Regions from separate parts of the Shewanella sp. SP1S1-7 genome, predicted to be linked through region 1. Evidence: predicted binding sites of a transcription regulator. Region 1 holds the regulator's gene; the other holds the start of a gene.
The links. Region 1 encodes FliA, which starts transcription of late flagellar genes. Its sites were predicted from a motif close to CTAAAGNTNNNNNNNNNNNNGCCGATA; they were not measured.
Positions count from the first base shown of each region.

Region 2: Q4Q49_RS00295 (VC2046/SO_2500 family protein) is a predicted target of FliA. The motif match lies at 2,728-2,754, and genes of this name have one in related genera.

Region 1 is NZ_JAUOEU010000006.1:8,345-12,768, forward strand. It holds gene Q4Q49_RS06720 (chemotaxis protein CheA) at 1-250, opposite strand, end outside; gene Q4Q49_RS06725 (protein phosphatase CheZ) at 266-1,003, opposite strand; gene cheY (chemotaxis response regulator CheY) at 1,017-1,400, opposite strand; gene Q4Q49_RS06735 (RNA polymerase sigma factor FliA) at 1,448-2,161, opposite strand; gene Q4Q49_RS06740 (MinD/ParA family protein) at 2,154-3,035, opposite strand; gene flhF (flagellar biosynthesis protein FlhF) at 3,040-4,422, opposite strand.
Region 2 is NZ_JAUOEU010000001.1:71,036-75,459, reverse strand. It holds gene Q4Q49_RS00305 (bifunctional diguanylate cyclase/phosphodiesterase) at 1-1,457, opposite strand, end outside; gene Q4Q49_RS00300 (DUF406 family protein) at 1,709-1,996, opposite strand; gene Q4Q49_RS00295 (VC2046/SO_2500 family protein) at 2,205-2,693, opposite strand; tRNA gene Q4Q49_RS00290 (tRNA-Tyr) at 2,819-2,903, shown strand; tRNA gene Q4Q49_RS00285 (tRNA-Tyr) at 2,975-3,059, shown strand; tRNA gene Q4Q49_RS00280 (tRNA-Tyr) at 3,144-3,228, shown strand; gene Q4Q49_RS00275 (hypothetical protein) at 3,238-3,399, opposite strand; gene Q4Q49_RS00270 (PLP-dependent cysteine synthase family protein) at 3,479-4,424, shown strand, end outside.

The sequences.
Region 1 (4,424 bases):
CGCTACGTTTACCAGTCCGTAATAAATCGAAGGTATTTTCAGCCTCATGACACACATCGACCATGGGAGTTAAGCTAAGAAAGCCTGCGCCACCTTTAACGGTGTGGAACCCTCTAAAAATGGCGTTTAGCAAGTTAGTGTCATCAGGATTATTTTCAAGCGCAACGAGTTGCTCTTGCAGAAGCTCTAAAATTTCACCGGCTTCGATTAAAAAGTCCTGGAGTATCTCTTCATCTACATCAAAGGCCATCAAATTGACTCCCAGTTAGAAACCCAGACTCGATAGAAGATCATCCACTTCGTCTTGACCCGTTACTACATCTTGACGAAGCTCGGCATTCATTATCGGCCCTTCCGCTTCAATATTATTTTTCTGAGCAATCTGACTTTCAATCATAGGCTGCTCACCAAATACCGTCAGCATAGAAACCAGATTACTTTCTACTTCCATAACCAGATCAATAACACGACGTATCATTTGTCCTGTTAAGTCTTGAAAATCTTGCGCCATCAATATTTGATTTAACAATTCACGCAGTCGAGTCGAGTCATTTGAACTACGGGACATAAGATCTTGGACATCGTGGCAAAGAACCTTAAACTCGCTGAGTTCTATTTCTCGGCGCATTAATTTGTCCCAAGATGGCATGACTTTTTGAATATTCACCGTTACGGCATTGGCCAAAGGTAAACATTCTTCTACCGCATCCATGGTTTTATTTGCCGCTTGTTCAGTCATGTCAATAACGTAATTTAAACGTTGTTTGGCATCGGGAATTTCTGTATTGGCTAATTCAGCTAGACGATTATCAACTTGAAAATCCATTAAAGCGCTATGAAGTTGCCGAGTTAATTTCCCTACCTCTTCAAATAATTCTCGTTGCAGTGGAGCAGCAAGCTCCCGAAATAAATCATCTGCCTGACGTTGCTCACCGACACTTAATAATTCAACCAAGTGCTGAGCTTGTTCGAGCGTGATGAGCCCTGATGTTTGTGACTTCATAGCTCATCCTTGCTCAAGCGAGTCGTTCGAATATTTTATCTAGCTTCTCTTTCAGCGTTGCAGCGGTAAAAGGCTTAACCACATATCCATTCACTCCCGCTTGAGCGGCAGCGATAATCTGTTCACGTTTTGCTTCAGCTGTCACCATTAATACGGGTAAATGCTTTAGCGAATCATCTGCGCGAATTGCTTTTAACAGATCGATGCCTTGCATACCGGGCATATTCCAATCTGTAACAACAAAATCAAAATCCCCCTTTTGCAACATCGGCAGGGCTGTTGAGCCATCGTCTGCTTCTTGGGTATTGTTAAACCCCAAGTCTCGCAACAAGTTCTTGATGATACGCCTCATTGTCGAAAAATCGTCAACAATGAGAATCTTCATATTCTTGTCCAAGGTTTCCTCCGGTGAGCTGACATTCTGTGCTCGATTAATAATTATACTTATGTCCAGTGCTTGAGTTTAGCTTTCAATCGCAACATTGCCTGACTTAATATCTGGCTAACACGCGATTCACTGACCTCAAGAATGGCGCCAATCTCTTTTAAATTCAATGCTTCATCGTAGTACAGGGATAACACTAATGCATCTCTTTCAGGCAATAATTTAATTGCCTCAACCAGAGCAGAATGAAATTGGTTCTCAGCTAATGCTTCAAATGAATCATCATCGGACCGATCACTCACTGTAAGTATATCCTGAGATACGCCTAAGTCTTCTATCCCTATGATTTTTCCGACAGAAACATCGTTAAGAATATGATGGTACTCATCGAGCGTCATATCAAGTTTTTCTGCAATTTCTGTGTCGCGTGCATCACGACCCAGCGCTTGCTCTAACTCATCAATAGCATGTGCAACCTTGCGGTTATTACGATGAACGGAACGAGGCACCCAATCACCACGGCGAATTTCATCTAACATCGCCCCTCGTATACGTATGCCGGCGAAGGTTTCAAATTTCGCACCCTTGCCACCATCAAACTTGGATGATGCTTCTAATAAACCCATCATCCCAGCTTGGAGTAAATCATCTAGCTGCACTGAGGCAGGTAATCTGGCGAGTAAATGATGCGCAATTCTTTTCACCAACGGAGCATACTGTTCAACGATCGACGATTTATTGTCTAAACAAGTATACGCAGCGGCTTTATTCACTCGTTTTTTCCTCTTGAAAATCTGGTCGTTGCACTAAACGCTCAACGAAAAACTCCAAATGCCCACCAGGTTGCTGCGGTACAGGCCAGCTCAGAATTTTATTTGCCAATCCTTGATACGCAATCGCCGCTGGTGATTTAGGATAAGCTTCAACTACCAGTTTTTGCTTACGAACTGATTTACGTAAGTTTTCGTCAAATGGAATAGTTGCAACTAATTCAAGGGCGACATCTAAAAATCTGTCGGTCACTTTACTGAGTTTAGCAAATAATTCCATACCTTCGCGTAAACTACGCACCATATTGGCAACTATTTTAAAACGGAACACACCATGCTCACGGCTGAGGATTTTTATCAGGGCATAGGCATCGGTAATTGATGTGGGTTCATCACAAACAACGACCAGCACATCCTGCGATGCACGTGAGAAACTGAGCACCATATCTGAAATCCCAGCAGCAGTATCTACGACTAGAATATCAAACTGAGTCCGCATCTCACTAAATGCGCGAATTAACCCAGCATGTTGCGCTGGGCTTAATTCCACCATCCCTTGTGTTCCTGAAGTGGCTGGCACTATGCCAATCCCTTTAGGGCCACGAACGATAATATCGTCAAGCTCTGCATCACCAGAGAGAACATGGGAGAGGTTACGCTCGGCGCGAATACCCAGCATGACATCGACGTTTGCTAAGCCAAGGTCAGCATCAAGTACCAAGACACGCTTGCCTTTTTCGGCTAATGCCACAGCAGTATTAATGGAGACGCTGGTTTTACCAACGCCGCCTTTACCACCTGTGACCGCGATTACTTTCACTTTTTCGTTATAGGGTTGATTCATCATACGTAAACCACTTGCTTGATCCAGGGTCATAAATCTACTCAAATGCACAGGCCATATTATCTGACCACGCTGTGTCTTGTAATGATTGTTGTTCTGTACTATCTAACGCTGCGAGTGCCTGCTGGGCTAAATCTAAGGTATCCGCAACTTTCATATCTTCAGGAACTCTTTGTCCATCAGTAACATAACTTAATGGTAATCCATTTTGGATCAACACACTTAATGCCCCTGCTAACGACACAGATTCATCGAGTTTTGTGAGAACGACACCAGATAGGGGAATGCGTTTAAAATGATTGACTGCATCTTGCAGCACACGGCGCTGTCCTGTCGCAGACAGTACCAGATAACTGCGGATAGGTATCCTGCTATTTGCAGTTAAATTATCAAGTTGCTGGTAAAGACGCATATCTCGCTGTCCCATGCCAGCCGTATCTATCAATACTAGCTTGCGATTCCTAAACTGATAGAGAATTTGCTCTAATTCATTTAGATCATGAGCTTGCTTTACAGGGCAGCCCATTATTTTGCCATAAGTTGCTAATTGCTCATAGGCTCCGATGCGATAATGATCTGTCGTTATCAAAGCCACATGCTCAGCACCGTGATGGGCAGCAAAACGGGCTGCAAGTTTCGCTAATGACGTGGTTTTACCCACACCCGTTGGACCCACTAATGCAACCACCCCGCCCTGTTTAACAATATCATCACCTTGATTATCAAGCATATTAGCTAAACTTTGAGGTAAGGCTCTGACTAATTCTGCAGGCGTATAATGTTGGCTCAGCGCCGCTAATTTATTCGCAACCGCAGGGGAGAATTCAGCCTCAAGTAACTTGGCCTCGAGCATAGCACCGACGGGGTCGATGCGTTTTTTATGTTCTGTCATCAAAGAGGACACTTGGTGTGTCAATAAATTACGCAATGAGGCTAACTCATCACGCATTGCCTCAATATCAGCGCTTTGTTTCTGTGATGTTTGTGGCTTCTTATCAAAAGTAGCAGGCGCTTCGCGACGCTCCACTTTTGCCGCTGCCGGCGCTTGTAAGCCCTTTGCCCATGCGGGTAACGCGGCATCAACTTGCTGATGCGACATTTGTTGATTCAAACGGCTTTGTTGCTTCTCTAGCAAGGCTTGTAATGAGTCAGCAGGTGCCGCTGGCTTAGCACGGGTTTCTACTCGTACTGGCTGCTTAGCACCCAAGGACACAAGGTCGTCACTCACGTCCATAAAGGTTGGCGCTGGCGCAGTAGCTGCGGTTTTCGCTTTAGGTTCGTCATAGTCAACGGCGGCGACAATTTCGATGCCCCCATTCACTTTCTTATTTGACATAATGACGGCATCTGAGCCGAGTGTTTCTTTCACTTGGGCCAGTGCGGCGCGCATGTCTTTGGCAAAAAATCGTTTAATCTTCACTT
Region 2 (4,424 bases), on a different contig from region 1:
TAAAGCTCAAACTGACGGCCACGAATGGCACTGTGTAAATCGCGCTCTATCTGTGCATCTTCTTTAAATGCGCTCAATAAAGTGCTGTTAAACACTTGGATTGCTGTGCCCTTTTTCTTTTTAGCATACTGAACAGCAATATCGGCACAGGTTAACGGCGCAAACAAACTCGCCACCGAGGCAATATCCACCACAGCTAAGGCAGGCTTGGGCTCGACTTGTTCGCGACCGATTAAGATAGGCATAGCCAGATGCTGATACAGACGCGTACTAAAATAATCGAGATCGTATACCGCGTTATCATCGGTCAGCAGCACGGCAAATTCATCGCTGCCGACACGGGCAATTTCAGTAGCTTTATTGATTTCGGAGAAATGTTTCAAACGGCGAGCGATTTCAATCAATAAGCTATCGCCATTCTCATGGCCATAGGTATCGTTAAACCGCTTAAATCCAACCAGATCGACTAATAACAATAGTCCCTTATTGGTACGTTCAAGCACTCGATTAAAGTGGGTGCGGTTATGTAACCCCGTTAATCCACAGCGCCATGCGAGGCGTTCAAGCTCTGACTTGTAGTTGTGCTCATCGGTATTTTCTTCACACGAGACCAAGGCATAATGATTGCCGCGATCAGTAATGAATTGACTCAAGACGTATGTCAGCCAATAGCGGCTGCCATCGGCACGACTAAACTGCACTTCGCCTTTGGCAATCTCGCCCCTAAATATCTGCGCTAGGGTTTGCTCGGCTAATTGGGCATGCTGCTTAAAAAAAGCCAATTCACGGATATTTGCGCCGATTATCTGCTCACGGGGCATGCCAGTGATTTCACTGTGCGCCTGATTCACATACTCGACTTTTTCAGTATGCAAATTAATGAGCATGCTGATCTGCCGGGATTGCTCAGTCGCGCAGCGAAACAAGCTCAAGCTTTCTTCTTTGTCGTAGCTGTGTTTTGTCGCTAAGGTCAGGGCTAATTGATCGGCCATCTGGCACGATAGGTGGATTTCGCTGTCGTGCCAATGGGGAGTGAATTGCGCCCGCTCGATGCAGAGCACACCTTCGAGACGACCGTTGATGCGAATGGCGATGTCGAGAGTTGAATTGATGTGCCGCGGGATAAAGTAGCACTCTGCCAATTCACTTAAACGGGGATCGGTCAGGGCATTGCCGGCATCGATATGGCGCAGGGTTTTAAGCTCGTGCACATAACGGGGACAAGCTTGTAATAGTTTAGGCCTATGAATGTCTTGCAACATCATAGAACCAAATTGTGCAACGAGTGTTTGCGTTTGTTGATCAGCTGAAAACGTCCACACTGACACCAAAGAAACCGCTAAATTCTGGCACAACAACTCTGTGGCTAACTCTGCTGTCTTGGTGAAATCGCCCTGCTGTTTTGCAGTTGACTGAACCAAAGACTCCAATAAATGCTGATGCTGACGTCGCTTCACGCTGATTCCCTACAAAACTTCGTGTTGGGCTAAAGGTCTTTGCTACGCGCAAACGTAGCTTGAAATGTGCAATTAAGCTGATTGAATTATTCTTATTTGGAGGCAGATTACACTATCTATTGTAAGTGCAGCAACATGTGGCACAATTTATTACAATTCAGTTAACAACTGCAGCATTTTTAGACAGTTAAAACGATTAAGTTCGAATTCTATCCGCTAAAATCTATCCGCTAAAAGTGCTGCACAAAAACTTATAAACCGTTTTCCAATTGGAAAATCATTTTCTCGGCGCTCACACCAAAGGTCAGCAGTAAATCGATACCCGCAGCCGTGGTCACAAACTCAGTTTGTACTTCAGCAAATCGAGCTTGGGCACGGCTCGCCATACTTTCTGCATCTGTTTGCGCGCTATCGCCAACAAAATTTAACGTCAATAAGGTATCGTGTTCATCAATGACGGCGCCGATATCGACAAAACTGCCACAATCGGTGCAAGTGTCATTTACTGCCGGATTCTGTGCTTCTTTTATGCCTTTCATCTGTATTCCTTATTTATAAAGCGACTGATTAACGACATCACTAAACTATGCCGCTAATTTATTTGCGCGGTAAGTGGGTAACTCGATAGGTTAATCAGAATTATAGGTAATTAAGCCTCAAGATAACTGGCTTTAGCTCACGCTTATTTACTGAAATGGCGCAGATTGACGCTATTGGTATTGAAGAGGACTTGCTGGAAATGGGTAACTAGGCAGAAGCAAGCAGAGGCACCAGATTACGTTGGATTGCCAATTGATCGGCAAAATGCATGATTTCAACCTTAGGCGCGCTGAGTTGGCCCCTCTGCCTAAGCTGGGTGACATGATCACAGTTACTCAAGGCCTCGGCCATTGCTACGCTCTCACTGCCTCGGATCACTAAGGCTTCCGGTCGCAGTGCCTGCTGTAATTGAAATGCCCGCGGACCTTGCGCCATAAAAATACTGCTATTATCGACAACAGGTTCGGCAGAAGATAAATCTGCCATTAAGCTTTGCTGCGGTGGTAATTCGAACTGACGCTGTAATTTTTGCGCCATATCAAGCTCGTTTTGCCATTGAAATTGCGCCATGTCCCGTGCGTCAACCGACAGTAACGACAGCAACAGGGCGAATTCACCCCGTCTGTCGTTTTCTATCGCCGCGTTTAAGCGGGTGCCAATTTGGGCTTCGTTGACTAAAGGAACATCAATTTGCATAAAAAAACATCGTCAAAACAATTCGTTGTTAGTTAATCGACCATTTGATGCATAACTTTAGGAAAATTTTTAAATTGGGTATTTACATGCAAAAGGTTTCTGACTACTATGGCGGCCGCAATTGAGGAGGGGTTCCCGAGTGGCCAAAGGGATCAGACTGTAAATCTGACGGCTCAGCCTTCGAAGGTTCGAATCCTTCTCCCTCCACCATTTGCACTGTAAGTTTGTGAGTGTTGTTCGAAAATGATGTAGAGTTTTACAAAAGCGTTAAAGGTTTTCGTGGAGGGGTTCCCGAGTGGCCAAAGGGATCAGACTGTAAATCTGACGGCTCAGCCTTCGAAGGTTCGAATCCTTCTCCCTCCACCATCTTTATCTCTAACGCAGATAATCATTTTCAAGTATCAAACATGGCCAATGTTTGGTTCAGCTTTAAAAGTAAAGAAAGTTTGTGGAGGGGTTCCCGAGTGGCCAAAGGGATCAGACTGTAAATCTGACGGCTCAGCCTTCGAAGGTTCGAATCCTTCTCCCTCCACCATTTCTTTCATTATCTATACCCCTCTTGTTCAATTTCCGTTTTGTCTATCCAAGTTTTATCTGCCATAACTTCATCTATTCCTTTTGTTCTGATTACATTCTTTGTATTAAACTGCACTTCTGTTTGAAGCCATCTTTTTAGTTCGCGATATTTGTCTTTAACATCAATCACGCTTCGCGCGACTTCAAGCTAGTGACTCCAAGCAGATCCAATAAAACCGCTTTGCACGTCCCTGTGATATGCTCTAACAATGATCCCTTTCGAAGTGACTATGATGATATCTAACACAATTCAACCGCCAGTGGACTCACACAGCGCTCGCAGACTCTGCCCAACGTGGGAAGCCCATGCGATAGGCAAGATTGAAGCGGATTTTCAGCGCAGCGCCGATACCCATTTGATTAAACTTGAATTACCTATGCTCGATGGCATAGATATTTATCTTAAAGATGAAAGTACCCACCCGACAGGCAGCTTAAAGCATCGCCTCGCCCGCTCACTCTTCCTCTATGCCCTGTGTAACGGCTGGATTAAGCAAGGCACGCCGATTATTGAATCCTCATCGGGCAGCACGGCGATTTCTGAAGCCTATTTTGCCCGCTTACTCGGTTTACCTTTTATTGCCGTAATGCCTAAAAGCACGGCTAAAAAGAAGATTGAGCAGATCACTTTCTATGGCGGCCAATGTCATTTTGTCGACCATTCCAGTGAGATTTACGCCGAATCGGCACGCCTCGCCGCAGAGCTTGGCGGCCATTACATGGATCAATTCACCTACGCCGAGCGCGCGACCGACTGGCGCGGTAATAACAATATTGCCAATTCGATTTTCAATCAGATGGAGCGCGAGCCACATACTATCCCGCGTTGGATAGTGATGAGTCCGGGCACAGGCGGCACATCGGCGACCATAGGCCGTTACATTCGCTATCAAAGGTTGGCAACCCAGCTTTGCGTAGTTGATCCACAAAACTCGGTGTTTTTTGATTTCTATCAGAGTGGCGATGCCAGCTTAACCTGTTGCAATGGCAGTAAGATTGAAGGCATAGGTCGACCAAGAGTTGAGCCATCGTTTATTCCTGGCGTTGTGGATACTATGCTGCAAATCCCCGACGCAGCATCAGTGGCGACAATTCATTGGTTAGAACAACTGATTGGCCGTAAAACCGGCGCATCGACGGGCACGAACCTTTACG